DNA from 4 places in the Corynebacterium coyleae genome. Region 1 is predicted to be linked to each of the others. Evidence: predicted binding sites of a transcription regulator. Region 1 holds the regulator's gene; each other region holds the start of a gene.
The links. The regulator LexA, encoded in region 1, represses DNA repair genes until DNA is damaged. The targets are predictions, from matches to a motif close to CGAACANNTGTTCG.

Region 1 (7,660 bases):
GAGCAATCGAGAGTATAAACCGACACTCGCACAGATCCGTACCTTTGTCACGGTTGCAGAACAGAAACACTTTGTGAGCGCAGCAGCGAAACTTGGCATCTCCCAGCCTTCCCTGTCACAGGCTTTGGCGTCGCTTGAAAATGGTCTTGGCCTGCAACTTATCGAGCGTTCCACCCGGCGCGTGATCGTCACCCCCACCGGTGAAGCGCTGTTGCCATATGCGAAGGCAACCCTCGACGCTGCCGATGCTTTTCTTGCCCAGTCGCGCGGAGCGCTCGGCGAGCTCGCCGGCCCACTGAACATTGGCATCATCCCTACAATTGCGCCGTATCTCCTTCCGGGAGTGCTTATTGGGATCGAGGAAAACTACCCGGATTTGGAACCGCGCATCGTAGAAAACCAAACGGATCAACTGTTAAAAATGTTGCGCGACGGGCAACTCGATCTGGCAGTGCTTGCCACTCCGACGCACGCACCAGGTTTGGAGCAATTGCCGCTTTACGACGAGCCGTTTGTGGCAGTGACCAATCCGGACGATCCACTTGCCGGCCGCACCGATCTGGGGCTGGACAGCCTGAAGGACCTCAACCTTTTACTACTGGATGACGGCCACTGTCTCCGGGATCAGATTGTGGAGCTGTGCAAGATCGCTGAGGCAACTCCCGGCGCGCGCAAGCATGCTGTGACACGCGCATCGTCACTGACCACGATCGTCCAGTTGGTCGTGGCAGGGCTGGGGTCAACGTTGATTCCGGCCTCCGCGGTAGGCACTGAGTGCTCTCGCCCCGGAGTCGCTTCCGCAACGTTTGCAAACGGCGTACAGGCGCAACGCACGGTGAGCTTGGTCTACCGTGCGTCCTCGCAGCGTGTTGCGGAGTTCGAGCAGTTAGGGCGACTCGTGAAGGCTTCGTATGAGCGGGCCCTGGAATCAGGTAAATCCCTGCTTCCGCGCTAAGCTCTGCCTCTGGCTATGACTGATCATTCTTCCTCCTCCCCCGCCCCGCCGAAGCCGCAGCTCTACGATGCGCTCGATGCTGTACCGATTGCGGATGTTCGACGGTTCCGTAGGCGACTCAAAAATGCGAGCGCGCCGGATGCGCTGCGGGCGATTGGGAAGGATATTGAGAGGGCACGGGGTGTCGTCGAGAAGCGCGATGCTCTGATCCCTGAAATTACTTACCCGGAAAACCTGCCGGTGTCTGCGCGCCGCGACGACATCATGGAACTGGTGCGCGACAACCAGGTCGTTGTTATCGCCGGCGAGACGGGATCGGGCAAGACCACCCAGATTCCAAAGATGCTGCTGGAGATGGGGCGTGGCCGGCGTGGACTGATTGGACACACGCAGCCGCGCAGACTCGCCGCTCGCACCGTTGCGGAGCGCATCGCCGACGAGCTCGGCCAGGACATCGGTGAATCTGTCGGCTACGCCATTCGTTTCGACGACAAAGTATCCCCGTCTACTGCGGTCAAGCTGATGACGGACGGCATCTTGCTCACAGAGATGCAGCGCGATCGCTTCCTCAACGCGTACGACACGATCATTATCGACGAGGCCCACGAGCGCTCACTCAACATCGACTTCCTGCTGGGCTACCTCAAGCGACTGCTGCCCAAGCGGCCGGACCTCAAGGTGATTGTCACATCTGCGACCATTGACCCGGAGGCATTTGCCAGCCACTTCGCCGACGCCGAGGGCAACCCAGCTCCGATTATCGAGGTCTCCGGGCGTACTTACCCAGTCGAAATCCGCTATCGACCACTGGTTGAGCAGATTCAGAAAAAAGACGGCTCCATCAAGGAGATTGACACCGACATGATCGACGGTGTCGTCGCCGCCTGCAAAGAACTTATGGGTGAGGGCAACGGCGACATTCTGTGTTTCTTCTCTTCAGAGCGCGACATCCGTGACTGCATGGAGGCGATTGAGAAGCAGCACTGGCGTGGCGTTGAGGTTGTTCCGCTGTTCGGTCGCCTCTCCAACGCGGAGCAGCACCGTGTGTTCTCCCCACACTCGGGTCGTCGCATTGTGTTGTCGACAAACATCGCCGAAACGTCTCTGACCGTGCCGGGCATCCACTATGTGGTGGACACTGGCCTGGCGCGTATCTCGAGGTATTCGACACGCACCAAGGTCCAACGTCTGCCTATCGAGGAAATCTCCCAGGCTTCCGCGAACCAGCGTTCGGGCCGATCGGGCCGTACCGCCGACGGCATTGCCATCCGCCTGTATTCGGAGGAGAACTTCGAAGCGCGCCCAGAGTTCACTGACCCGGAGATTCTGCGCACAAACTTGGCGTCAGTCATCTTGCAGATGATCTCGCTGCGGCTTGGGGATATCAATGAGTTCCCCTTCATCCAGGCGCCTGACCATAAGGCGGTCCGCGACGGACTTATGCTGCTGCACGAATTGGGGGCGATCTCGCAAAAAGAACGTGGTGGCGCACCGACCCTCACCAACGTTGGCCGCGATATTTCCCGCATTCCTGTGGACCCCAAGATGGCCCGCATGCTGGTGGAGGCCAATCGCCTCGGCGTGCTTGATGACGTCACTGTCATCGTCGCAGCCATGACCATCCAGGATGTTCGAGAACGCCCCTTGGAGTACCAGGCCCAGGCCGACCAAGCACACGCCCGCTTCAAGGACAAAGAGTCCGACTTCCTGTCATCGCTGAAACTGTGGGACTACATCGGCGATTCCCGCGACGAGCTGTCCGGCAACGCATTCCGTAAGCGTATGAAGCGCGAGTTCCTCCACTACATGCGCATCCGTGAGTGGCGCGATCTTGTCCGCCAATTGCGCGACGTGGAGCGACAGCTCGGCTGGTCTCCCGCCGATAGTGTCGCGGGTGAGCGCGATGCAGCTGCAGTCCACCAGTCGCTCTTGACTGGTTTGCTCTCCAATATCGGCGCGCGTGACGGCAATTCCAAAGAGTTTCAGGGAGCGCGCGGGACACGGTTTATGGTCTTTCCCGGCTCGTCGCTGGCTAAGCGGCCTCCGGAGTTTCTCATGGCCGCTGAACTCGTCGAAACGTCACGGCTCTGGGCTCGTGACGTAGCCAAGATCGAACCTGCTTGGGTTGAGCGTGCCGCCGGCGACCTGCTCAAACACTCCTATTCGGAACCTGTGTGGTCGCGTAAGCGTTCCGCAGCGATGGTCCACGAAAAATCCATGCTTTACGGCGTGACCATCGTGCGTGATCGGCTTGTTCCCTACCACCGGGTGGATCCTGCCGCTGCGCGCACAATGTTCATCCGCCACGCGCTGCTGGAGGGCGATTGGAACCGTCACCATAAGTTCATCGACCACAATGAAGCGTTGCTTGCGGAAGCAGCCGAGGTCGAGGAAAAGGTTCGCCGCCGCGGCCTTGTCGTCGACGAAGATACGTTGTTCGACTTTTACGACGCTCGCCTGCCCGACAATGTCACCACCGCTCGCCACTTTGATTCGTGGTGGAAGAAACAGCGTGCGAAAGACAAGCATTATTTGGACTTCGATCCGAACGCATTGCTTGACGACGACAACGTTGACGCCTCTGCGACCGCCTTTCCCGAGGCCAAGCGCCAGGGCTCCGTGGAATACGCACTGCGCTACAAGTTCGAACCGGGCGACCCGTTTGATGGAGTCACTGTCGAGGTACCCGTGCCACTCCTGGCAAACCTTGACCCTGACGGCTTCGATTGGCTCGTCCCAGGCTTGCGCTCTGAACTCGCTGCCGAGATGATCCGCACCCTACCGAAGGCGTTACGTAAAACCGTCGTCCCCGCCCCCGACTTTGCGCAGCGTGCACTCGAGGTAATGCCCGAGGACGTCAACACGGACATCCCGTTTACTGAAGCGCTCGCCGATGCGCTTCGAAGCGTTGGTGGCCGCGGTATTAACGCCACGGATTTCAACCCCCAGGCGTTGCCACCGCACTTGCAGGTTACCTATGCGGCAATCGACCGCCGCGGCAAGATCGTCGACCACGACAAGGATCTCGCAGCGTTAAAACGCCGTCAGGCGGGCAAGATTAAGTCGTCTGTATCCAAAGCTGGACGCCAATCGGAGTCTGAGTCTGTAAAAAAGTGGACGTCGGACTCGCTCGGCGCTGTACCGGAGACTGTGACCACAACAATCGACGGTAACGAGGTTGATGCTTACCCAGCACTCGAAGCTACAAAAGACGGTGTCAAGGTCACGGTGCACCCGACGAAGGCTGCTGCCGACGCGTCGATGGTCACTGCGACACTGACGTTGCTGTTGCGCGAAATCAGCGTTAATGCGCAGCAGATGACCAAGGGCCTACCGTTGCGCCATAAGGTCGCTGTTGACCGCTATCCCCATGGCGGAGCAAATGGCCTGGTCGAGGATGCTCGTGTATCGGTGATTCGTGATCTGATGATGTCGCACGGAGGCCCGGTGCGCACTCCGGAGGAGTTCGACGCCCTTCTCGCCGAGATTAAGCCACAGGTCTCGGGTGGTGTAAGGCGTGCTGTGGTCAACACTGCTCCAGCGCTTGCCGCGTACGCCGACATTTCGGTGGAGCTCGATCAGTGGGAGGGGCCTGCGATTGATGACATGCGTTCGCAGCTCGCCTTCTATCTCCCCCGTCACGCGATAACGGTTCATGGGGTGCAGCACTTACAGCATTTGCCGCGCTATATCGATGCGATGCGGATCCGGCTGGAGGATATGCGTCTGGACCCGGACCGAGATGCTGACCGCCAGGCAGTTGTCGATGGGGTGAAACGCTACCTTGCTGATCATATGAAGCGACTTCCCGCACAACGGTCGAAGACGCGGGCCTACAAGGATATTCTTTGGCTCATTGAGGAGTTGCGGGTCAGTTTGTTCGCGCAGCGACTTGGCACTCCCCGACCGGTCAGCCAGCGCCGGATTGAGAAGAAAATTGATGCGCTGCGCTAGCGATATTCTTCGCGGTCGCGCCGACGCATAAGCCTGATTTCCGACTCGAAATCGTCGGCACTTTCAAACGACTTATACACAGATGCGAAGCGCAGGTATGCAACCTCGTCAAGCGCACGAAGTGGCTCGAGTACTGCCAAACCAATCTCGTGAGCAGGAACCTGCGAGCTGCCCTGCGCACGCACGATTTCTTCGACTTCTTGTGCGAGGCGCTTCAGTGCATCGTCGGAAACGTCCCGACCTTGACATGCACGCCGCACACCAACGATGAGCTTGTCGCGGTCGAACGGCTCACTTACTCCATTACGTTTGACGACGGTGAGTACCGCGTTTTCAACAGTGGTGAATCGACCACCGCATTCTGTACATTCACGGCGACGGCGAATTGCAGAGCCTGCTTCGACAAGTCTGGAGTCAGCGACTCTGGTCTGTTCGTTATGACAGAAGGGGCAATACATAGGGCTCAGACTACCCCTCTAGCGGACCACCTCCGAGTCTGCGATGAAAACCGGCTGGGACGACCCCGGCACCTGGCTTGCATCACTAAACACTCCACCAAACGCAGAGCCGGCTAAAAGCGCTCCAGTCAGCAACGCTGCTAAGACGAAACCTTCCTTGCCCTCGCGGTGAGATTCGAATGCCTCAGATACATATTCCCGACGTCCATAACCTAGGTTCTCTGTACGCTCACCCTTTCGATCAATAACGTCAAGCGTTCGAACACCGCTATAAACACCGCTACGATCTCGTCCTGGATTAAGGTCCCACACCTCGACCGGCTGCGCTAACCGAGGCGTCCGAGATACACCGCAATCGCTCCCATACCCACTGTTCACTGCTGGATTAATCGTTACCGACATTTCACTCTCCTTCAATCTCGTGCACCACTGTACGAATGCACTCGACATGTTCGAATATGTAATCGTTTGTATGTTCGACTCCGCTTACACGTTCGATTTATAGCAAAGCGAGCAAACACTGTCTAGCCCAAAGTGGAAAATATCGAACAAACTTGCCCTCTCTGGTAGGTTCTATGCCTACAGACCTAGAAACAGAGACACGCGGAAAGAAGAAAAGCAGTGGCAAAGAAAAAATCTGACGCAGGCAATCTCGACATGAGCACACTTTCAGACAGGCAACGTCGAATCCTTCAGGTCATCCAAGATGCCGTTGTACTCCGCGGCTACCCGCCAAGCATCCGTGAGATCGGCGACGCTACCGGGCTGCAATCAACCTCATCCGTGGCATACCAGCTCAAGGAACTGGAGAAGAAGGGCTTCCTGCGCCGCGACCCCAATAAGCCGCGTGCCGTGGATCTGCGCCACCTGCAACAGACAACCAAACCGAAGCGCAAAACCCCCCAGCAGGACACACCCGAGGACGCGACTCCCGCGCGTTTCGTTCCAGTTTTGGGACAAATAGCAGCTGGTGCACCTATCCTGGCCGAAGAAAACGTCGACACCTATTACCCACTTCCTAGCGACCTACTCGGTGATGGCGACGTTTTTATGCTTCAGGTTGTTGGAGAGTCCATGCGCGATGCCGGCATCCTCAACGGCGACTGGGTTGTTGTACGTTCGCAGCCTGTTGCCGAGGAAGGCGAGTTCGTCGCTGCATTGCTTGACGGCGAGGCGACAGTCAAAGAGTTCCACCGCGATTCCACCGGTGTGTGGCTCCTTCCCCACAATGATGCGTTTGCCCCAATCAAGGGCGATAGCGCAGAGATCATGGGGCGTGTTATTTCCGTTTTCCGCACTCTTTAGCGGGAATTTGCCCTCCTTTAGGGGCAAACCAAACACAATCGCAGACATCCGGGCATGAATGTCTGAAATACTGAGTACTCCGACCAAAACGTTTGAGGAGTGCGATGTACGCCGAGGAGCGCAAACGCCAGATTGCGTCACTTACTGCTGTGGAAGGCAGGGTGAGCGTCGCTGAACTCGCGGAAAAGTTCGATGTCACTGCCGAAACGATCCGCCGCGACCTCACCGCACTTCACGCCGATGGGATTGTGCACCGCGTACATGGTGGTGCTGTTGCAAACCAAGCGTTTCTCACCTCTGAACTCCCGCTCGATGCCCGGTCTCGTGCGGCATCTGATGCGAAAACCGCGATCGCGAAAGCTGCACTGGATTTTCTCCCCCGCCACGACAACGCCGCGATTTTTCTGGATTCTGGCTCTACAACCAGTTACTTTGCACAGTTGCTTTGCGAGGGCACCCGCGCTCAAGACTGCTCTATCGTGACAAATTCGCTGCCAATCGCCCTGGATCTTTCCTCCGCAGGCCTTGATGGCGTACAGCTTCTTGGTGGGTCAGTTCGTGCAATTACGCAAGCGGTAGTTGGTGCGACTGCACTTCGAACGTTGGCATTGCTCCGCGCCGATGTCGCATTCATTGGTACCAATGCTCTGACGATTGACCACGGCCTATCTACCGCCGATTCTCAGGAAGCAGCCGTGAAATCGGCCATGGTCACAAATGCCCAGAAGGTCGTGGTCTTGTGTGATTCATCGAAGATCGGCAACGATTACCTTGTCAGTTTCGCACCCCTCGATGCCATCGACATCGTCATTACCGATAGTGGTGCACCTGAGACATTCCTCGAAGATCTCGAGCGCAATGATATTGAGGTCGTTCTTGCGCCGGTGACATCCAGCACACACTAATTCCGATTGTGTGGGATTCGTTGCAAAAACGGATACAATCGGACACACTGGTTGTGTGAGCAGCACAAAGAACACGGTGCGGG
Region 2 (7,660 bases), 1.1 Mb from region 1:
CGGCGGGATCAACGTCGTCTTGCCCGTACCCGGAGGCGCTTCCACTACAAGGGGACCGCGGTGGGGGATCTTGTCCACGACTTGCGACACCGGAAGGTCGCGGCCGATTTTCGCCAGGTCGAACATGGCAATCCAGGGTAGCGTGTGGGGCATGAGACGCCTCTTCGCAGCGATCGTCCCACCCGACGAAGTCCGCGAACACCTCATCACCGCCCTGCGCCCCATCCGGGACTTCTCCGGCACCGAAGTGCGCTGGTCTGACCCCGACAATTGGCACATCACGCTGGCGTTTTACGGCAACCAGCCCAACGATGCTGCCCTGGTCACGGACCATCTCTCCCAAGCGACTGCCTTCACTCGGCCCCTCCGCTTGCATCTGCGGGGCGCCGGCTGCTTCGAACGCCGCACCATGTGGATCGGAGTCGGCGGCGACAAAGCACCTCTGAAAGACCTCATGGCGGACTGCCAACTCGACCCAGATGCCCACCGCCGCCAACGTGCGCATCTCACCGTCGCCCGCACCGGGACGCGAACTCGGGACCCATTGCTTCTCGACGACCACGCCCACGCCCTCGCCATCTACACCGGACCAGAATTCGCCGTCGACGAAGTGCTCCTGCTCGAGTCCCACCTGGGCAAGGGGAGAAGTGGCGGGCCGAAATACGACGTGGTGGACAAGTTCTACCTGCGGTGATCTACGTTGCCAGCCCAAAGTTGTCCCCATCGATATCAAGCACCAGGTTTTTAAGGTCATCAAATCTGAATCTGCGAGCGAAGTAAGGCAGATCAATCTTTGGTTGTTCGTGGAACGGGTTTTCCTCTGGGTAGTAGTCTTCCGGGTCTGGGAACGGCGGTTCCTCGTCGTCCGGTTCTGGAGGGAGTGGCTCTTCCCACGGCATTTCGGGTGCGAATGGGAATTCCATGTTGTATTCCTGCTCGAGTTCTTCGATCGCGGTGGTGGCTGCTTCTTCGTCGAGGGTGTCGTCGAAAATGTCCAGGATTCGGTGGCCTTTGGCGTAGAACTCGGCGGCCCGGGCACGGTTTTTACGTACGTTGGCCAGGCTGGACTTCCACCGCGGGTTCGTCGGAGTGACTTGCTCGTGGAGGAGGCCTTCCGGCGTGCAGATTTCGTATGTTCCGTCCTCGAAAAGCCAGACGATGTCACCGGTGACCGGATCGGGAATGTAGAACCCGCGACGATCCGTTTTCAGATTGTGGTGGTGCTGGCATAGTGCAAACAGGTTCTCCACTGCGGTTTCGCCACCTTCGCCGTAAGGGATGCGGTGGTCGAGCTGGCACTGCTGAGCGGCGCGGTTACAGCCAGGGTAAATGCAGGTGCCGTCACGGGCGATGACAGCGTGACGCATCGCCTCGTTCGGGGCGTAGCCACCTAGTTTCTGTACGGCTGCTGCGTCGAGGTCGCGTTCGACGTGGTCGGTGGACGCCAACCAGTCTTCGAAGGCTGCGGTGGTTTCAGCATCGGTCCAACCCAAACCTGGCAGAAAAACCGGGTCGCCTTCCTCGCGGTCTTTCGGGCTGTACACGTTGAGCACCGGTGTGACGGATGTGCCGGCGATTTCACCACACAGCAACTTCAAAGCGGCTTCGGGCATGCTGATGCCATGTTCGCGGGCGACAGCCTTCACACTTGCGCCGACGCGACCTGCGGCGATTGGGTTGGTGAATATCTCTATCGACGCGCGGTCCTCTCCACCGAATGAGAAGCAGTCGATCCGGAACGTGTCGCTCGTATCCTGTTCGCGTTCATCGCGCTTCTTTGCGTTGTACCCGCGCGACTTGTCCAGGCGTTTAATTGCAGCGCGGATGCGGTCGGTGACCGTCTTGCGTTGCGGAACCTGCTGGTTGTTGCGCTTGGGGGTGAAGGTGTCAACCAGGATCTCGTCGATAAGCGTGAGTGCTTCCTCGTCTGGATCTGGGCCGAGCTCCTCGATCGCGGTATATGCAGCGGTCAGGTGGCCGATGTCCATCACCCGTGTGTTGCTCTGTAGCGCGCGAAGCCGTGGAAGTTCTTGTAGGACTGCATGTCCGAGGATCGCGTTCTTTACAAACCCCTTGTTCCAACTGGTGGCCGATTGCACCTTCTCAACAGTGAGGTCGAAATCATCCACCTCGAGGCCCGGATATGCGTACTCGCCGAACATTGTCCAGTAAATATCGCGAATCATTTGAGCGTTTCGGCTGTCTGGATCATCTGGTCGCTGACTGCGGAAAATTTTCGGTGGTGCGGTTGCCGTTGTCATGGTCCCCCCTTTCGTCTATGGTGCTATAGTATCGAACAAACAAGCGATACGCAAGGGGGTATAACGGAATAATGAAGAATAAAGAGTTCAGGTGTTCGAACATCCTGGGTGGCTATTTTGAAGATCATATAAAACGGCCACGACACGGTATGTTGGGCAGATGCTTTTCGACGCCACCGTGATCCCGCGCAAGCCACACCAGGTGATGCCTGGGGTGGTGCATTTACCTGCGTTTTTCACCTCTGATGAGCGGCGGGAAATTATCGAACAAGCGAGCGAATTAGTGAGGTCGGTTGCCGGCACGCCGGTGGCGATGCGCCAACCACGGGTAGGCAAAGGGAAGATGGATGCGTGGATGCTGTCGTTCGGCTGGTTCTGGGCGAATTCTTTAACCACTGATCTATTTCCCACCACTCCCTGGGGCGCCAACGGCGACAGCGTCAAGTTGTTTTTGAGCCGAAAAGATTAAGGCGCTCCAAAAAGGAGTGCAACCTTTGGAACCACTGTGGATACTAAAGTTCCAGAAGTGATCTGAACTATTGCCCTTTCTGCAGGTAGGCGGTTAGTTTCAAAAGTGTCTCCAATCCAGTCCACCACTAGAGAGGTACTATGTTTTTTCACCGTAATCGTGTCCTCGCAGGGGCAGTCACGCTGACCATTGCATGCTCGGTCGCGTCAGTGTCAGCCGCGTACGCTACTCCGTCACCCACCGACGCCCCCTCTATCAGCACTCAAAAGAGCAATGGTAAAGGGATTTCCACGAAGCATGCAGCGGGCACCAGCACTGAATTTGACCCTGCATTTGCCGAACAGGCACAGCAAATGGAAGCCGACCTGAAAACCATCATGTCTATTCCAGATGAAGTCCTCCTTCAAGGCGATGCTGCTACTCAAACATGGGTCCAGCAAAACCTTGTGACAGGGACACCGGGGGTAACTACTTACGCCAGTGTTCTTGGGTGTACTGGGGCAATTACGGGGATGATCGCAGGTAATTTGGTTGGAGCCGCCAAACTTCTCAAGATAAAGCGCTATATCAAAGAACTTGGAGGAGTGGCGGAAGCCGTTCGCGTCATGTGGGGGGCGAGCTTCAGCTACGAGAAGCTGCAAGCTCTCGGTGGAGCTGTCGGTGCACTCGCGGCGGAGCTCGTAGGAATCGCTGGCGTGCAGGAAAAGTGCTTCGACTAGCGCACGCATGTAGCAATAGTTGCACAAGAGGAAGATATGCTCGAAAAACTAGAGTACATAGGGTCTTGTTTGTCAATTGGGGCGGCAGTAGTGGCCATCGTTACGGGGCAGTTCGTCTTAGCGCTTGTTCTCGCAATCATCGGAGTGTGGGGACTAAAGCCAAACAGAAACCTCTCGAAGGCCCAAGAAATCGATTCGAGCCTACCCATCCCCTCGGCGTCTGCAATCAAGCAGTTCCGACAAGACAATCCGGACTTCTCGCTCACCGAATCAATTGTTGAGCTGCAGAAACGAGATGCTAAAAATGGAAAATGCGACCCTATCTAGTTTGCTTATCTTGGGAAAGTTTTACCGCGAAGGTGGCAAATTCCCTGGTTCGGGTACTGCTGGTCGTTGTCCCCCTTTTTGTTGAGGCTCTGGGATGGTGCCAAACAGATAAAACATGGACAGCGCCCCATGGGCTTCAGAATGGGGGTGATCTCTAGCGATGCTGTCTTACACACTGGCCAACGACGAGGGAGAGAATCAAGGAGAGTGGAAAGGTACTTTGGGTCGCGGAACAAAGCCTAGGGGTGCTCTAGTTTGAAGTGCTATCGCCTCGCTTTTCGATTGGATATTGGGGGTTCTGATCGGCCGGTTCTGGCATCGCTTTTGATTCAACGTCGATAAGTTGATAGTTGAAAATTCGATTGCTGGGTGGCGGGACGAACCGTAACTTTCATGCTTCACTTCTTCTATGGTTTCCACCGATGCAACTCTGGGTGCTTAATGTGTTTATTAAGGCGTTTCATTCTGGCCGCGTAGTAATAGCGCTGGTGTTGTGCTTGCTGGCTCTTACTCTGTGGGGCTTGCGCGTTTCGGTAGTCGCTCCTGTCGACATTGGCACTGGGGTGCTTTTCTTCTTGCTAGCAGCTACATTGCCTCTGGCGGCATATCGGCCTACTGTCGCCGCTCTGGGGCATCTTGCGCTGTTTGCGGTCGCAAGCTTTTCCGCTCGTTCTCCAGATTTGGTGACGTTGACGTCCATTCTGATGGTTACTGTAGTTACTGCGCAACGCAGGTATAAGACTGGAGTAGTCCTTGCAGTTTTTACGACGCTACTTGGGTTTTACTCCCCGGATAAAAAGTCGTTTAGTGTGGATTCGCAGTCTGTGACCATCTTTAGCCTCATGATGGTTTGCGCATTTGCCGTTGGGTGGTTTATCAACACGGTGAATACAAAAGAAAGGCAACGGCATCTCCAGATACGCCAACGTAAGGCAGAAGTAGCTGGGCTTCTCCATGACACGGTAGCTGCTGATCTAACTGCGCTGATAGTTAGGCTTGAAGCATTGGCGATCTCCACGCCGGAGATAGAGCAAGCTCTACAGAAGTGTGCTACCACAGCGCGTAAGTCAATAAGCGGTATTCGCGCGCTAGTGGACGAGCTCAATGCCCAGGCGATCAATCATCAGCAAGCGACTGTGCCAGCGCTAACCACGACACTGATACAAACTAATCGCGCGCTTCAGGAGGCCGGATTTCATGTTGAATCCACCGCGAATGTCAGCGTGGATCCCGGCACTGAGTCTATCGACAAGGCGCTCAGTCGATGTTTGTCTGAGGCCAGTGCCAATATCATCAAGTATGCCGTCCCTGATTCCATGGTGAGAATGACTGCAACTGCAGATGCCAAACAAATCATTGTGACTATCGCTAACACTTATAGACCGGGGCGTGGGCGAGCTGGTTCCAGCCATTTTGGTTTAGTATCTATGCAGCGAACGATTGCCGCCGTAGGCGGAAGCATGACACTGGATAGCGCTGACGCCCGTTGGTCGATTACTTTCCATGTCCCCGTCTGAAAGGTTTCGTCGTAAATATGAATTCCGTGATCTCTCTTATGCTTACCGTTAGCCTTGTGGCAGGATCCCCCGTAACAGTCGAGGTACCTCCCGCTGAGAGGAAACCGGTGACTCATACATACCAGATTATTAAGGACTGGCTGGGGTGCAGTAAAGGTCAAACCCATCCTTGGTGTAGTAAATGAGCGCCAGGATCCTCCTTGTTGATGATGATCCCGTAATCCGGGAATCCTTTCCGCTTTACTTCTCTAAAACCCCAGACCTAGAGGTTGTTGCCACCGCCGCGAACGGGCGCTGCGCGCTGACATGGCTCGATAGTCATACCTGTGACGTTGTGTTGTCCGATGTCCGCATGCCCGATATGGATGGAGTCGAATTACTGAAACAGACGAACAGTTTCGATGAACCACCTGTTTTTGTTGTGATGACAGCTTACGACACTGACGACACGATGATTACTTCTCTTGCGCGTGGGGCGTCCGGGTACGTCATTAAAGGACAACCTCCGCAGGTAATTATTCAGGCACTCAGAGATGCGCTTAACGGAGGGACCAGTCTCTCACCCCAATGCGTGAAACGGCTGGTAGCTCAATCCCCGTGGGGACGGTTTGTCGAACGAATGGCACACGCTTCATTAACCGATAATGAGGAAGCTGTCATGGAATTGTTGCGCCGAGGAAACAGCAATAGACAAATAGCAAAAGAGTTATTTTATTCTGAATCCTATATAAAGAAAATAGTGTCTTCTCTTCTGAAAAAAATGGACTGTAGCTCTAGGGCGGAACTTATAGCTCTCCTGAACTGAGCTAATTGTTTCGGCGGAGTACTTTCGCTGTCTGGAAAAAGGCTCTTGGCGTCAGCTAGAAGTCACGAAGAAGACGACCACTACAGCCACGAAGCCTGTGCAGTCCGCATTCTGCCAATCCGCAAGCCGCGGCTACGTCAAGAAAGTGACAGTCGAGGTAGATCATGTAAAAGTCGTCTTCAACGTGGCCTTCGTACGCGTACATGCGGAACATTCCCCAGTAGATGTCGCGGATCGCTTGGGCGCCGCTTGCGTGCGGGTCGTTAGTGCGTTGGTTGCGAAACATCGGTTCGATTGCCGTAGTCATGGCCCCATTTGCAGGGTTGTCAATAGCAATATCGAACACACGACCGAGCGTCAGAGGATTAGCCAGCAGAAATGGAAAAAAATACGTTTGCCCGTTCGCACACTTTGAGTTATTGTGTGAAGTGTCGATTCGGGGTAGTTGGTACCGCGAGTCCGCGTAGTTGGTACCGGTGTTCCACGTACCCGGTACTGCAAGGGGTTTTCTTTCATAGTTGATGTTGGCGACACCACAATCCGGTGGTGTCGCGTCAACATCTACTTGGAAGGAGCCGGTCCTTGTGGCTAACTTCAAACAGATCATCGCGATGTGCCTTGACGGTGCAAGCTACGCGCAGATCACACACGCATTGGGATGTTCACGACGAGAAGTATCCCGCGCAAAGAAAGTCATCGCTGATGAGGCACTAACGCCAGAGCGTTTCCGCCAACTCCCACCGGGATGGTTCGATGATCGATTCAGCGACGGCCGGAGTAAGCGGACGATGTCCTACGACCAGCCTGATTTTCAAGCCCTTGCACGCAAGCTCCAAAGCAAAAAGCACGTGACCAGGCACAAGCTGTGGATGGACTACTTGTCGCAGCCGTGTCCGACGGACAAGACAAAGTACCAGTACTCCCAGTTTTGCAGTGGGCTCAATGAATTTCTCCGTGCTCATGATCTTGTCGAAGTCGTCACCCATGAGCCGGGGCAAGAGCTTTACGTCGACTGGGCTGGCGACAAAGTGCCGGTGGTGGATCAGGCCAGTGGTGATACCGCATTCAAGGCGTCGCTGTTTGTCGCGGTATGCCCGTACTCAGGGCTGATGTACGTCACTGCTGCTGCGAATGAGAAGATGCCGGCTTGGATTGCATGCCACGTCAAAGCGTTGAACTATCTTGGCAAATTACCGGCGGTCATCGTGCCGGATAATGCCTCTACGGCGACCTACCGGCCGAGGAAGCATTCAGGCTACCGGATGGTCACTGACCGCTACGCAGCGTTTGCCGACTACTACGGGGTCACGATTGTGCCGACAAGACCTGGCAGGCCACGCGACAAAGCGGCAGTAGAACGTGCTGTGAAAATCGCCTACACCAAAATACTCGGGTATTTCAGCGACGAGGTCTTCTACAATCTCGATGAACTCAATGAGGCAATCGCTGACCGGCTTGCCGATATCAACAGCGCAATGACACGGGCTGATGGCACAACACGGCGCATGCGCTTTGAGCAAGAAGAAGCACCAGTGATGCGCGATCTGCCGCCGACACCGTTT
Region 3 (7,660 bases), 970 kb from region 1:
CGCATGCGCTTGATGGGCGCGAAGGTCGTCGGCGTGGAATCCGGCGCGGGCACCCTGAAGGACGCGGTGAACGAGGCGCTTCGTGACTGGACCGCAACCTTCCACGAATCCCACTACCTCCTTGGCACGGCTGCCGGCCCGCACCCGTTCCCGAAGATCGTCAAGGAATTCCACCGTGTCATCTCCACCGAGGCCCGCGCCCAGATCCTTGAGCGCACCGGCGCCCTGCCGGACGTGGTCGTCGCCTGCGTCGGCGGCGGCTCCAACGCCATCGGCATGTTCGCCGATTTCATTGACGACGACACCGTCGAACTGGTCGGCGCCGAACCCGGCGGCGAAGGCTTCGGCCAAGGCAAGCACGGCGCCGCCATCGCCCAGGGCACCATCGGCATCCTGCACGGCACCCGCTCGTACCTCATGCGTGACGACGACGGCCAGGTTGAAGAGTCCTACTCCATCTCCGCCGGCCTGGACTACCCGGCCGTCGGCCCGGAGCACGCCTACCTCGCCCAGTCCGGCCGTGCGAAGTACGTGCCCGTCACCGACGACGAGGCCCTCGACGCCTTCCAGGCCCTATCCCGCCACGAGGGCATCATCCCGGCGCTCGAGTCCTCGCACGCCCTGGCCTACGCCCTGAAGCGCGCCGCCGAGCACCCGGCCGACGCCGAGCCGCTGAACATTCTCGTCGCCCTGTCTGGCCGCGGCGACAAGGACATCGCACACGTGCGAGCAACCCTCGAGCAGAAGGAGAACAAGTAAATGTCGCGCTACGAGCAACTCTTTGCCAAGGGGGAGGGCGCGTTCGTCCCCTTCATCATGCTGTCCGACCCGAACCCGGACGACGCGGTGGAGATCATCTCCGCCATCGTCGAAGCAGGCGCCGACGCACTCGAGCTCGGCGTGCCGTTCTCCGACCCGGTCGCCGACGGCCCCGCCATCCAGGGCGCCCACGTCCGCGCTCTCCGTGGGGGAGCAACCGTGCAGCAGTCCCTCGACCAGGTGCGCACCATCCGCGAGCGCTACCCGGACCTGCCGATCGGCATGCTGATCTACGCCAACGTCGCCCACACTCGCGGCCTCGACCGCTTCTACACCGAGTTCAAGGAGGCCGGCGCCGATAGCGTATTGCTTCCCGACGTCCCCGTGCGCGAGTCTGACCCCTTCACCGCCGCCGCCGAGCGCGCCGGCATCGACCCGATCTTCATCGCCCCGGCCAAGGCCTCCCGCGAGGTCCTCGAGGGCGTGGCCGCTAACTCCCGCGGCTACATTTACGCCATTTCTCGCGACGGCGTCACCGGCGCGGAGAATGAGGCGACAGTGGAGGGGCTGCGTGAGGTCGTCGATAATGTGCAGTCCTTCGGCGGCGCACCGGTACTGCTCGGCTTCGGCATCTCCCGACCCGAGCACGTGCGCGACGCGATCGCCGCTGGGGCCGCCGGCGCGATTACCGGGTCGGCGATTACGAACATTATTGATAAGTATGTCGTCGATAATCGTGTGGAAAACATGGACAGGCTGAAACGGGAACTTTCCGACTACGTCAGCGCCATGAAGCAGGCTACGATCGCATCATGACCTGTTCACGTCGCATGTTCCTGCTCGGCACCGCCACCACCTTCGCCGGTGCCTTCCTGGCCGCCTGCGGGGAAGAGGCCCCCGAAGAAATTGCGAAGACCGACGTGCCGGTCGGCTCCGCGGTGATCCTGGACAAGTTCATCATCGCCCAGCCGTCCGCCGGCCAGTTCGTCGCATACTCGGCGGTGTGCCCGCACCAGCAGAAGAAGATCACCAAGGTGGAGGGCGAGACCGTTAAGTGCGTCGCCCACGGTTCCGTCTTCAACATTGCGACCGGCGAGCGCGTCTCCGGCCCGGCCGTGACCGGCCTGCGCGAGGTAGAGGTCATCGAAGCCGGCGACAAGGTCGAAGCCCAAAACCCGGCGAGTTAGCCTGCTGGCCGTAGACTCGGCCACATGAAGAAGCTCGATCCTCTCCTCGTCGGCATCGTTGTTGCTGCGATCCTCGCCTTCGTCGTGCCGGCGCGCGGCGCGTTCGCGGACGGCTTTGGGGTGGCCGTCAAACTCGCGATCGCGCTGCTCTTTTTCCTCTACGGCGCACGCCTATCGACGCAAGAAGCCCTCCGGGGCCTCACCAACTGGCGCCTCCATGCCCTCATCCTCGCGTTTACCTTCGTGGCATACCCGCTGATCGGTCTGCTCGCGCGACCTACCACCGGGCTCATCTCCGAGGACCTCTACCAGGGCCTACTCTTCATGACCCTCGTTCCGTCCACCGTCCAGTCCTCCGTGGCGCTGACCGGCATCGCACGCGGCAACGTGTCCGGTGCTGTTGTGGCGGCGTCGGTGTCGTCGTTGGTGGGTGTCGTCGTCACGCCATTGCTCGTGATGTGGCTGATGGGCGCGGGCGACGGCGTATCCGTGGATACCTCCGTCTTCACCGACATCGCCCTCCAACTCCTCCTGCCGTTCTTACTCGGCCAGCTGGCGCACAAGCGGTTGGGTGAGTTAGCCAAGTCCAAGGCCACCAAGATCGTCGACCGCGGCTCCATCTGGATGGTCGTCTACTCCGCCTTTTCCAAGGGTGTCGTCTCCGGCGTGTGGTCGAACGTCACCGCGCTTGAGATCGTGCTGCTGATCGTATTCTCCGTGGTGTTGGTCTTCGCGATGCTGTGGCTGACCCGCGTCGTGCCTGCCGCGCTGCGGTTCCCGCGCGAGGACGTCGTCGCCGTGCAGATGTGTGGCACACAGAAATCTCTTGCGACCGGCTTGCCGATGGCTACCGTCATCTTCGGCGGTGCCCAACTCGGCGTGCTTATTATTCCGCTAATGATCTATCACATGGCACAGTTGATGATCTGTTCCGCATATGTCTCCAGAAAGAGTTTCACGTGAAACATTACGTCCGCATCCATTACAACGTCCCCGAACTCGGCGGAGAGCTGCTGAATATCGCTGAGCTGGAGGAGGTGTCGTCGCAAAGCTGCACCATGCTCCGCATGATTGAACTCGACCCCGCCGAGACCATCACCGGCATCTACGTCGACGGTCGCGTCATCGGGCAGGCCAACCGACCCATGGGCACCGTGCCACACCCGCGCACCTACGACGCGATGGAAGGCATCACCGCCCGCCACCTCACCGCCGACGAATTCGAGGGCCTCTGGAGCGAAGCCCGAGCGAAGTTCCCGCACTAGCTTTATTCTTCGCCTATGGGTAGCTTTTTCGACACCATAGGCCCCTTCCTGCCTGGCCCGCTTGAAATCATCGGGTTCTACGGCAAGATTTTCCTCCCGATCCTGGTGCTGTTCTTCATCGCCCGGATGATCTTCCCAGGCCGCGCACCCATCGGATTTCGCCGCGACCTTATCGGCGGCGTCATCCGCACCATCCACATCACCCCGCACATCCCGGGTGTGGACTCGACCGTCAGATACATGTCCGTTGCGACGATCGAGGCCACCACGCCCAATGGGGTAGTGAAGTACAAGGACATCCCCGCCAGTCCCGGTGCCCTCCCCAGCGCGGTTCGTCGGCAGATTTTCAAGCGCCCCCTAAGCCAGCGCTCGCATCGGATCGACGTCGGCGACACGCTCAAAGCCCGCGAGATCCGCCGCCAGATCCAGAGTGGCGGCTACGACTTCACCCTGCCGCAGCCGGTCCGCGTGAAACTCGTCCCGCCGAAGAAGGAAGGCAAGCGCCTCTGGTACCGCGTGGTGAATTAGTTGGTGCGTCCCCACTTGTCCGCAATGCGGAGTTGCGGATGCTTGACGACGACCCCACGCGTCCGAATTAGTTGGCCCGACCCAACGATTGGGGTGGTTGGAATTGTCCGCAATGCGGAGTTTTTCGTTCGGTTTTAGTGCGTTTTATAGCGCACATAGAAAACGTTGTTTTTGCAGGTCAAAGCCGTGTCGTGGCGGGTTGTATGCTTTGCTTTATCGAACATACATACGGCCTTAAGGGGGACCACAATGACAACGGCAGTGGAGGAGAAGTGCACCGAACCTAGCGCGTTTGCGGAGTTGCTTACGGATGCAATCGAGCAGTCGCACAGAAGCATGACGCGTTGTAAGGCGGAGCTGTTGTCGTCGATACGCGCGTTTGAGGAGGGCGGTTTCGCACCGCAGATGGGGGCACGGACCACGGCGCAGTTTCTGACGCGTCGCCTGGGGATCTCGATCTCCACAGCGCACGAATATGTCCACGTCGGCTGCCGCCTCGGCGAGTTTCTGTACCTTCAGCAGCAGTTCTCTGCGGGCAAGATCAGCTACTCGGTGGTTCGCTTGCTGCTTCGCTACCTAACCCCGGCGGTAGAGCGCCAACTTGTCGACATGGCCCTGGAACTTGGCTACCACGAACTCGAGATCGCACTCACCGGGTACGACAAACCAGGAGAGGGCGGTGGCGAGAAACCGGACCACTACCTGCGCGTACACACCCGCGATAACGGCGAGATTGCCCTCCACGGGGTGCTCAACGCCTCGGATGGCGCCGCGTTCATCGCCGCGCTGAAACTCGGGGAGATCGCCTACTACGAGATGGAGGAAATGCTCGAGGATGCATTGCGCCACGAAGACGGTCGGGTCGCCGAGCTCTCCATCAGGGACATGCTGCAGAAAGCCGACGCCGTCGAACCCGCAAAGAAGGCACGCAAGACCGCCTCGGGCTATGGCATGCCGATCGGCCGAATGCTGCTGCAGGCCTTCATGGGCATGGTGCACATGACCCGCAGCCAGCCCAAGAGCACACTGACAACGCCAGGCGCGCACGTCAACGTTCTGGTGACCAAGGACGGCCGCGCCTACATGCCCAACAACGTCGGCGCACGCTCCGAGGCACTGGTTGGGTTGATCGCGAACGCTGACCTGCGCGTTTCTACTGTCGACGACGACGGCCTGATCATCAACACCGGCCGCTCTTCCCGCTTCGCGACGCCGGGACAGGTCAACGCCCTGCTCACGATGTGGGGCGGGCAATGTGCCGCTCCCGGTTGCACGCACTCCCGCTTCATCGAAATCCACCACATCAAGGAATGGTCCGAGGGCGGTATGACCGATCTAGAAAACCTGCTGCCACTCTGTTCCGCCTGCCACTCGTTGGTCACGGATGGCTACCTCGAAACCGTCAAGGACGGCAGCGACGTGCACTTCATCTACCAGGACGGCACCCGCTACATCTCGGACAACTACTCCCTGCCACGGCGCCGCGACAACGCACAGACCTGGGCAGAAAGCGGGGGAGGATTCGACGACTAGAAAGGGGAGAAGCCCCGACTGAACCAGCCGGGGCACCAATAACGTCAGGCTTATCTGCTTTAGCGAAGAAGGCTAGAAAGTGAGGGAAGCTCAACACCCGGGATCTTGCCTGCTGCGGTGTACAGCAGAGCTAGGACCGCAATCGGAGCCAGAACCAAAAACGCGATGGTTCCAGGGCGATATGCATTCTTTGGGTGCAGCAGCACATTCATGCACGTGCCTTCGTTAGACGAGCCTTTGACATCAAGCTCTTCGACAAAATTATCAACAATGCTCTCGTAGAAATCTTTTGCAAACTTGTCTACATCATCTGTCGGCGCCTCAGCACGCTTCTCATCAAGGTCGTTGAGTGTGGCGACGCAATTAAAGTACGCGATGGAGGATGTTTGCGCGTGGGCGAACTGTGTTGGAACAACAGCGAGCGACAGGGCGGTGGTGGCTGCCACGGAGGCTGCAACAATACGGCGCTTCATTGGGGTCTCCTTACCCGAAACTGAATATGCGCTGTCAGATATCTGAGCCTAGTCAGTTAAGCATGACACCCGTTAACAACAAAACGGGCGAACCCCTCACACCACCAGGTTCACCAGCAGCATGTACACGGCGGTGCCGGCGAAGATGGAGAGGTCGGCGCGGCGTCGCCAGGCGTGGAGCACGAACGTAATCACCAAAGCCGCGAGGGCGGACCAGAAGCGGCCGGGGTTTCCAGCTTCGCCCGCGATGGTGTACACGACCAGGACGGTCATCACGCCGACGGGCATGAGGACGGCGAGGAAGTCGATGAACGGGCTGCCCTTGAGGTACCGCGTGAGCGCGAAGGGCAGGGCGCGCAGCAGGAAGGTCACGATGCCGGCCGAGATGATCACGGCGGCGGCCATGCCGAGGGTGACGCCGTCGGGGAGTCCGAGGGTGCTCATTTATTTCACCTGCCAGGTGAGGAGGTCGTCGATACGCGGTGCCCAGAACCGCAGCAACAGCACGCCGAAGTAGGCGAGCAGGCCGATGATGATCATCTGGTCGGGGAAGATGAACGCCGCGACCACGGCCAGCGCACCCGCGATGAGTGGGGCGGAGAGGTCCTTGCTGCTTTGGAATGCCTCGTAGGCGAGGACGGCGAACAGGGCGGTGAGAGCGAATTCGAAGCCTTCGATGTCCTCCGGGATGAGGTTGCCCACGAGTGCGCCGATGATGCCCGGCAGGATCCACGACGCGTTGATCAGCATCGCGCTGGTCATCAAGCGGGCATGAGTCAGGCGCGCGCCATTAGCGACGAGCGTGGACGTCAGCGCGTAGAGCTCATCGGTCACGCCGTAGGTGAGGTACAGGCGCGGCAGCCCGGGGCGCGCGACGTCGCGGGGGAAGGTGAGGCCGTAGAAGATGTGGCGGAAGTTCACCATGAACGCGGTCAGGGCGGAGGAGAACACTCCGAACCCGCTGGTCACCATGCTGATGGCGAGGAATTCCATCGAGCCGGAATAGATAATGACGGAGAAGATCGGAGCCCACCACCATGCGAAACCGGCTTGCGTAACCAGCAACCCGAACGCCAGCCCGAGCGGCACCAAACCGAGGCAGACGAGCCATGAGTCCTTCAGGCCGAGGCGGATCTGCCGCTTTGTTTCACGTGAAACACCCAATTAGTTGTCCTCCAGATTCGCCGGGAAGGTGGCGAACAGAGGCAAGGGCATTGCTTGGCGACGCATCACGTCCCCCCACAAATCCGCACCCGCCGGAGCGATCACGTCGGAGGGCAGGGCGGGGGCGACGAACCAGTCGCCACGCAGGATCTCTTCGTCGAGTTGGCCCGGCTCCCACTCGGCGTAGCCGGCGAAGATGCGAACACCGTCGATGTCGGCGGAGACAAGCTCCGGTTCAACGTTGAGGTTGAGCAGCACGAGGCGGTTGGCCATGCGCTGGAAGTACGGGTTGGCGTCGATGTCCACGCCGGGGGAGGTGACGCCGAGGCACACTGCGGCCTCGGGGCGGACGGGCCCGCCAATGTGCACAGCCTGGGGCTTGGCGGCGAGGTCGGCCCACGCAGGGATCACGTTGGCAAGCGCGGTCTCGCTGCGTCGGTTCAACACGACGCCGAGGGTGCGATCCGCACTCTGTTCGATGATGAGCACCACGGTGCGGGCGAACTCGGGGGAGTACATGCCGGGTGCGGCGACGAGCAGCATGCCGGGTTCGGGGTCAGTGCGCTCGAGGGCGTTGAAGAGGCGATCGGCGTAGAAGTACTCAGGCATTCTCGTTCTCCCACCAGGTTTTGAGTTCGGCGACGGCCTCGTCGTGGTCGAGCTCGCCACGCTCGAGGCGCAGTTCCTTCAGATACTTCCACGCCTTGCCAACCTCCGGGCCCGGTTTGAGGCCGAGGATCTGCATGATCTC
Region 4 (7,660 bases), 110 kb from region 1:
GCAAGGTGCGAAAAACCTGCGTGGCGGGAAGATGGAAGACGTCATCTTCGCCGGTGCCGGCGGGCGCAAACCACTCGGACGTGCCGAAGTCACGCTTACTTTCGACAACACCGACAAACGATTGCCCATCGACTACACCGATGTAGCAATCACTCGCCGCATGTTCCGCGACGGTGCGTCCGAATACGAAATCAACGGCTCCAAAGCACGTCTCATGGACATTCAGGAGCTGCTGTCCGACTCCGGTATCGGCCGCGAAATGCACATCATTGTCGGCCAGGGCAAACTCTCCGAAATCCTTGATTCGCGCCCTGAAGAACGTCGCGCGTTTATCGAAGAAGCCGCTGGTGTACTGAAGCACCGTCGTCGTAAAGAGAAGGCACAGCGCAAACTTGTCGGCATGCAGGCGAACCTGGATCGCCTCACCGACCTCACCGACGAACTGGGCAAGCAACTCAAACCGTTGGCGCGGCAGGCAGAAGCCGCGAAGCGTGGGGCGGCGGTGCAGGCCGAACTGCGCGACGCCAAACTCAAGCTCGCAGGTGACCAAGTCGTGCGTTTGCGAGCGAAGCTTTCCGACGCCGCCCGCGCCGCCGAACTCCTCGAAGAACAGGTAGAAACCGTTACCGCGCAACTCGAGGAATACACCGAAGCGCAGGAGAGCATCGAAGCACAGCAGCAGGAAGTACAGCCCAAAGCACAAGAAGCACAGCAGGTGTGGTTTGCGCTATCGACGCTGGCGGAACGGGCGAGTGCTACGGAACGCATCGCATCGGAGCGTGCTCGGAGCCACAACGCCGATGTTGCCTATGCCGGGCAAGACCCGGAAGACCTCGAAGCACGGGCACGGATTGCCGACGAACGCTACGCGGAAGCCGTCGAAGCAGCCGAAGAAGCAGCAGAACAGCTGGAAACGGTACGAGAAGAAGTCGCGGAACGACAGGAAGCTTTCGATGAAGCTGAGCGCGAACACATGGCGCAGGTGCGTGCGATCGCGGACCGTCGCGAAGGCGTAGTGCGACTGCTTGCTCAAGAAGAATCGCAGGCGCAAGCGGTTGAAGCTGCTGAGGAGGAGATTCGGCGTTTCGACGAGACGCTTCAAGAAACCCGTGAACGTGCACGCCAAGCTGACGCTGAGGTTGTGTCCGTTGAGGAACGCATCGCGGCGTTTCAGGCGGAACGCGCTCCACTCGACGCCGCATTCGCCCGCGCCCACACCGAATCTGACGCTGCAGAGAAGCGCCTAGAGCAACTTCGTGCTGAGCAGCGCGAACACGAACGCAACGTAGCAACGCTTGAATCGCGCATTGCAACGCTGTCTGAGCAGACGCCGAAAATGGATGCCGCCGAATTGCTCGACGGTTTCTCACCGCTAGCGGGTTTGCTGACTACAGAGGCAGGTTTGGAAACGGCGCTTGCGGCGGCCCTCGGCGACTATGCCGAAGCGCTCGCAGGTGATGTGTCCGACGAGACGGTGTCGCGGTTGGGGAATGCGAGTCGTACGGTGGTCGTCGATACACGAGGCGGCTCCACATGGCGCCTGGAGACCGACGTTGAGGTGGACTGGCTGCTCGACCACGTCACGCTGGACGAAGCAGTGGCTGGTCCGGTGACACGTTTGCTCGCTGACACTGTGGTCGCAAAAAATGTTGAGCTGGCTCGTGCCGTCGTCGAACAAGACCCGAGATTACGAGCCGTCACACACGACGGCGTACTTGTCGGCGAAGGCTGGATCGCAGCCGGCTCCGGGCATACAACCACGGTTGAAGTCTCCGCCCGCATCGAGGCTGCTCGCGTGGAACTTGAAACGGCCCGCCAACAACTCAGCGAACTCGCAGGCACGTTTGAAGGTGCGAAGGTTGCGGCGGAAGAAGCCCGAGTCAACGCCGCGTCGGCGCGTGCGTCTCTTCGAGAACACGACACCGAACTCGAAGCCTGGCGACGCGATCGCACCCGCCTGGTCAAGCAAGCTGAAGCGAACAAGTCGGAGCACGAACGAGCTGCGCAGCGCGCCAACGAAGCTGACGCACGGCTTGCGCAACGCCGCGCCGAACTGGAAGAAACTCGCGACCGTCTCACCCGAGTGGACACGGATGTATCCGCCTCACCCGAGGAGCCGTCATCTGCCGAACGCGACGCTGCCCGAAACGCGCTAAACCACATCAAATCCATGGAAATGGAGGCCGTTCTCGCCGCGCGTACTGCACAACAGCGGGCAGAGGCGGAAGCGGGCAAGGGAGACGCGCTACGCCGCCAAGCCGAGCAAGAACGTCAGGCGAAAGCCCGCCATGACGCTGCGATGGCAAGGCGTCGAGCAGAGGCGGAGCTAGCGGGGGTCGTCGAGAAGCACGCGCGCGACCTTGCCGCCCGAATCGAGGACGCGTTGGCACGCGCGACGGCGCAACGCGATGAGCTCTCCGCCCAGACCGCAAGCCTGCAGGGGCAGTTGCAGCAAGCTCGTCAGCAGGTCAATGCCACGCGCCAACAATTGTCTCGATTGACCGACAACGCACACGCATCCGATATTGCCCGCTCGCAAGCACAGGTGCGTATCGACGAAGCCGAAGCCAACATCACCTCCACCCTGGGCATCGCCGTAGCCGATCTGCTTGATGGGTACACCCCAGGTGAGGACTTTGACCGCGAAGCAGAAGAGAAACGTCTCAAGCGGGCAGAAAAGGATCTGCGCGCGCTGGGTAAGGTCAACCCGCTGGCATTGGAGGAATACAAGGCGTTGGAGGAGCGGTATTCGTTTCTTTCTACGCAGCTTGATGATGTTATTCAGGCGCGCAAAGACCTCACTGGTGTGATCGAGGACGTTGACGCACAGATCTTGCAGTTGTTCACCGATGCCTGGACGGATGTGGAGGCCGAGTTCCCGCGAGTGTTCCAGACGCTCTTCCCGGGTGGTGAGGCGCGCTTGGTGCTCACCGAGCCAGACGACATGTTGGCCACCGGCATTGAAATTGAGGCCCGGCCACCGGGGAAGCGTGTCAAGCGGCTTTCGCTGCTTTCCGGTGGTGAAAAATCGCTGACAGCCTTGGCGTTTCTGGTCGCTATCTTCCGTGCGCGTCCAAGTCCGTTTTATGTGCTCGACGAAGTTGAGGCGGCGCTCGACGACGTCAACCTGCGCCGGCTCATTGCCCTTCTGGAGGAACTCCGTCAGGATTCGCAGCTCATTGTGATCACGCACCAGAAGCCAACGATGGATGTTGCGAACGTGCTTTATGGCGTGACTATGCGTGGCGATGGCGTCACTCGAGTGCTGTCTCAACGCATGCAACCTGCCGGTGCAGCGCCTGGGGTGTAGCACCTGGGGCGTAGCACCTGGGGCGTAGCACCTGGGGCGTAGCACCTGGGGCGTAGCACAGCGCAAGATGGCTACCCGGTGTCCGGTGCGAACAGGGGTGGATCTGTTCCCGGTAGTTCTTGGTCGTCGAAACTTGGGTGTTTGTCCCGAATTTTTCGTTTATGCCGCTGACCGGGTGACTGTTCGAACTGCCATGTGCTGGTCGTGGTCGGTGGCCCGCCGTCGGCTGGATGGTGGGTGATGTCCCAGGTGTCGGGGTCTTTTTCGAAGTGTCCCTTACCACCGGCTCCGTCTCTGTTGTCGTTGTTGCATCTGTGGTGTTCGCGACATAGCAGTATCAGGTTATTGAGGTCAGTGACACCTCCGTGGAGGTAGGACTGCAGGTGGTGGGCTTCGAGTTCGACGCCAGGTTTGGTGCACCCGTTCCAGGCGCAGACACCTTGGGTAGCGAGTAGGACGAGGCGCTGTTCAATCGACGCGAGGCGGGCGCGTCCGAGTGATAGTGGCACACCGGTTGCAGAGTCGAGTTGGAGAGCAAAAGTGTCTCCTGCTAAGCCCAGGTGAAGAATGTCGAGGGCAGTGAGATCCACACTGGTATTGGTGGAAAAGCGTGTTTGCCAATCAGCACCGACCAGATCTTCCAGGGTCAGTGTCACCACAACGGTTCCGATGCCGCGGTCCCGCGTGATACGTGCCTGGGAGTAGTTATCCAGGATGTGCATGAGTTGGTCGAAGCGGCGTTGTTGTTTCGTGCGGGTGTCTTTGGAGCCGTCGGGTAGGTGAGAGCCGGGGGCTTCTCCGGCGGCGAGGGCTGCTTCGAATTTTGCGCGTGATGCGGCGTCAAGGTAGAGCCGGGCGTAGGAGCCGCCGTCTGCATCGGTGGGTCCGAAGGAGATGCCTCGTTTTTTAAACGCGGCTAGGGGGTCCTTTTTCTTTTCGTAGTCCAGCCCCGCGCGGTTGGCTTTGCGGACGAGGTCGGTGACAAACTTCCGGAGCTCTTCGGGGGTCATGCGTGCTGCGGCTTCCATGGCTTGGGAGTAGCACTCGAGGTAGCCCGGGTTGGCGTGTTCGTTGAGGTCCTTGAGCGCGTTGGAGATAATGCGCTTCTTTTCTTCGGAGGCTTTCTTTTCTCGTGCAGCCTTGCGGGCGCGTTCCTGGGCTTTCTTTTCTTGTTCTTTGCGTCGTTGTGCTTCTTCTTCTGCGGCGCGCTTTTCCTCTTCGGTTTGTTCCGGGTTAGTTGGTGGGGCTGGGATATCGGGCTCGCCGAAGAGGCGCTTGCCGTGGTTGAGGAGGTCGAACGCCTGGGCACGGGAGAGGCCGAGGCGTTGCGTGAGGTATTCCACGGGATGGTTGGCGCCGACCAGGGATCCGGCGTTGTCCCTTGTGCAGAGATGTGCGAAGGCGGCGTTGACGTTTCCGAGCAGTGGCAATGAGCCGTGTAGCCGTTCTATTGCTTGGTGGGTGCCGAGGAGGTGGAGGGATTCGGGTTCCATCATGAGGTTGGACAGCGCTTCTAGTCCAGCGGTGATCTGGTTGACGTGTTGGTCGATGATGGTTGTCATGGGTCCCCCTCTCGGCTACGTGTGCTGCTAACTGAGTTGAAAATGAAGCTACAGACCAGGCCGACACGATCGCCACGCATTAGAACACCCGTTCGTATGTATGGGCCTGACCTGCAGCGTTGATTCGTCGATAAGCAATGTGTCTATTGCTGTTCCACCTTGTGTCGTGGCGGCTGGCACACTAGAACGCATGAATACCACTGAGTTGATGAACTCCCCGGCCCTTTGGGTGGCGGTTGCGGTCGTCGTTGCCGTGCTGATCATCGTGGGCATCGTCGTTGCGGGGAAGAAGCGCAAGGAATCGAAGACCGTTTCGTTTGAGAAGCCGGAGGAGCCGAAGGAGCTCACTCAGCAGGAGAAATCCGGCAATTATCAGGCGAAGGGCGGTTTCAATTTCGCACCGGCGGATGCTCAGCCGAAGCAGCCGGAGCCGATTCGTCGTGACCAGCCGGTTCTGCCGGTAGTCGAGCCTGAAAAGGCCGAGCAGGAGCCGAAGACTGTTATCGAGAAAGCAGTTGCGCCTGATGAAGAGCCATTGCTTGTCGACGACACCACCAGCACGGAGGTAGATCAGCCAGAGCCGTCCGAGCGGCCTGTGGAGGAGCCTGTCGTTGAAGAATGTGCCGTGCCAGAACCGGAGCCGGCACCAGAACCTGAGCCGGTAGCAGAGCCGAAGCCAGCTCCAGAACCGGAGCCGGAACCTGCTGTCGATGAGGCAGAAACCCCTGAGGCCGAATCGGAAACGCCCGATGCGCCAGACACGCCAGACACGGCGGAGGCAGAGGAGGCTGCTGCGGCTGCTGTAGTGGCTCAAGAGGGTGCTGAAGAGGCGCTCCAGGATGGCGCTGAGGTTTCCGATGAGGCTGTCGTTGTTGAGGCCCCCGCGAGCGAACCGATCGATGACATCGCTCCAGCAGCAGGTCGCATGGGCAAGCTTCGTGGCCGCCTTTCCCGTTCTCAGAACGCCATCGGCCAGGGTCTGCTTGGCATTCTTTCCGCTGGCGATCTGGACGAGGACGCGTGGGAGGAGATTGAAGACACGCTGATCTTGGCCGATCTCGGTGCGGGTCTGACGATGAAGATCACGGACAACCTGCGCGAGAAGATCGCTGAGCGTGGTGTGGAAAACGAAGCGCAGGCTCGTGCGATGCTGCGCGAAACTCTGATTGAGGCTGCCCGTCCGGAGCTCGACCGTTCGATTAAGGCGATGCCGAATGACGGCAAACCGGCCGTGATCTTGGTTGTCGGTGTCAACGGCACCGGTAAGACGACGACTACCGGCAAGCTTGCTCGTGTGCTCGTGTCTATGGGGCACTCGGTGGTGCTTGGTGCTGCGGATACGTTCCGCGCGGCGGCTGCGGACCAGTTGGAGACCTGGGGCAAGCGCGTCGGCGCTTCCACGGTTCGTGGCAAGGAGGGTGCGGACCCGGCTTCGGTGGCCTTCGATGCTGTGGCAACTGGTGTTGACGAGGGTGCTGATGTGGTGCTCGTCGATACGGCGGGCCGCCTGCACACCTCCACGGGTCTGATGGATCAGCTGGGCAAGGTCAAGCGCGTCGTGGAGAAGAAGAGCAACGTCGATGAGGTGTTGCTGGTGCTCGACGCGACGGTGGGGCAGAACGGCATTGCGCAGGCGCGTGTCTTCCGTGAGGTTGTTGACATCACGGGTGTGGTGCTGACCAAGCTCGACGGCACCGCCAAGGGCGGTATCGTTTTCCAGGTTCAGGAGGAACTTGGTGTGCCGGTAAAGCTGGTTGGTCTTGGTGAGGGCGCGGACGATCTTGCGCCGTTTGAGGTTGAGAGTTTCGTCGACGCTCTTCTCGGCTAAGCGCTTGCTTGTCGACGACCCCGCGCCCCCGGTGATGTGCCCATCACCCGGGGCGCGCGCTAGTCTTGTGGGGATTCTTTTCCGCTAGAAGCAAAAGGGAGCGTGCACACCGTGTTCGAGTCACTGTCCGACCGCCTCCAATCAGCCCTGGGTGGTCTGCGAGGCAAGGGCAAGCTCACCGAGGAGGATATTAACGCCACGGCTCGCGAGATTCGTATCGCGTTGCTGGAGGCGGACGTGTCGCTTCCGGTTGTGCGTGCGTTTATTAAGCGCGTCAAGGAGCGTGCCCTCGGTGCCGATGTTTCGGCAGCGCTGAATCCGGCGCAGCAGGTCATCAAGATTGTTGATGAGGAACTGACAAACATTCTCGGCGGTGAGACTCGCCGGTTGAATTTGGCGAAGAACCCGCCGACCGTGATTATGCTCGCCGGTCTGCAAGGTGCTGGTAAGACCACCCTGGCAGGTAAGTTGGCTAAGCACTTGGCTAAGCAGGGCCACACCCCGATGTTGGTGGCGTGTGACTTGCAGCGTCCGGGTGCGGTGCAGCAGCTCCAGATTGTTGGTGAGCGCGCTGGTGTGCCGACGTTTGCCCCGGATCCGGGTACGTCCATCGACTCGTATGAGCACGAGATGGGCACCTCGCACGGTGATCCGGTTGCGGTGGCGCAGCAGGGTATTGAGCACGCCAAGCAGAACAAAAACGATGTGGTCATCATCGATACTGCGGGCCGCCTCGGTATCGATGAGACCCTGATGACTCAGGCCCGCAACATCCGTGATGCAGTGAATCCGGATGAGGTCATTTTCGTTATTGATGCGATGATCGGTCAGGATGCGGTGTCTACCGCCGAGGCGTTCGCTGCTGGCGTCGACTTCACTGGTGTTGCACTGACCAAACTTGATGGCGACGCCCGTGGCGGTGCCGCGCTGTCCATCCGTGAGGTCACGGGCAAGCCGATT

Region 2: the regulator LexA is predicted to act here: its motif matches at 2,346-2,359, upstream of CCOY_RS00350 (HNH endonuclease signature motif containing protein).
Region 3: the regulator LexA is predicted to act here: its motif matches at 3,957-3,970, upstream of CCOY_RS12010 (HNH endonuclease signature motif containing protein).
Region 4: the regulator LexA is predicted to act here: its motif matches at 4,954-4,967, upstream of CCOY_RS07910 (HNH endonuclease signature motif containing protein).

Annotation. Positions count from the first base shown of each region.
Region 1 is NZ_CP047198.1:1,509,377-1,517,036, forward strand. It holds gene CCOY_RS07355 (hydrogen peroxide-inducible genes activator) at 1-955, shown strand, start outside; gene hrpA (ATP-dependent RNA helicase HrpA) at 971-4,909, shown strand; gene nrdR (transcriptional regulator NrdR) at 4,906-5,367, opposite strand; gene lexA (transcriptional repressor LexA) at 6,025-6,672, shown strand; gene CCOY_RS07375 (DeoR/GlpR family DNA-binding transcription regulator) at 6,777-7,577, shown strand; gene CCOY_RS07380 (1-phosphofructokinase family hexose kinase) at 7,633-7,660, shown strand, end outside.
Region 2 is NZ_CP047198.1:84,270-91,929, forward strand. It holds gene CCOY_RS00340 (ATP-dependent RNA helicase) at 1-126, opposite strand, end outside; gene thpR (RNA 2',3'-cyclic phosphodiesterase) at 152-694, shown strand; gene CCOY_RS00350 (HNH endonuclease signature motif containing protein) at 696-2,261, opposite strand; gene CCOY_RS00355 (hypothetical protein) at 2,422-2,730, shown strand; gene CCOY_RS00360 (hypothetical protein) at 2,871-3,449, shown strand; gene CCOY_RS00365 (hypothetical protein) at 3,486-3,776, shown strand; gene CCOY_RS00370 (sensor histidine kinase) at 4,127-5,293, shown strand; gene CCOY_RS00375 (response regulator) at 5,475-6,098, shown strand; gene CCOY_RS00380 (hypothetical protein) at 6,154-6,405, opposite strand; gene istA (IS21 family transposase) at 6,683-7,660, shown strand, end outside.
Region 3 is NZ_CP047198.1:2,484,177-2,491,836, forward strand. It holds gene trpB (tryptophan synthase subunit beta) at 1-759, shown strand, start outside; gene trpA (tryptophan synthase subunit alpha) at 760-1,575, shown strand; gene CCOY_RS11990 (Rieske (2Fe-2S) protein) at 1,572-1,946, shown strand; gene CCOY_RS11995 (bile acid:sodium symporter family protein) at 1,971-2,909, shown strand; gene CCOY_RS12000 (hypothetical protein) at 2,906-3,211, shown strand; gene CCOY_RS12005 (hypothetical protein) at 3,227-3,739, shown strand; gene CCOY_RS12010 (HNH endonuclease signature motif containing protein) at 3,989-5,272, shown strand; gene CCOY_RS12015 (hypothetical protein) at 5,332-5,745, opposite strand; gene CCOY_RS12020 (branched-chain amino acid transporter permease) at 5,842-6,189, opposite strand; gene CCOY_RS12025 (AzlC family ABC transporter permease) at 6,190-6,909, opposite strand; gene CCOY_RS12030 (YqgE/AlgH family protein) at 6,910-7,518, opposite strand; gene CCOY_RS12035 (CCA tRNA nucleotidyltransferase) at 7,511-7,660, opposite strand, start outside.
Region 4 is NZ_CP047198.1:1,622,731-1,630,390, reverse strand. It holds gene smc (chromosome segregation protein SMC) at 1-3,310, shown strand, start outside; gene CCOY_RS07910 (HNH endonuclease signature motif containing protein) at 3,382-4,872, opposite strand; gene ftsY (signal recognition particle-docking protein FtsY) at 5,063-6,700, shown strand; gene ffh (signal recognition particle protein) at 6,812-7,660, shown strand, end outside.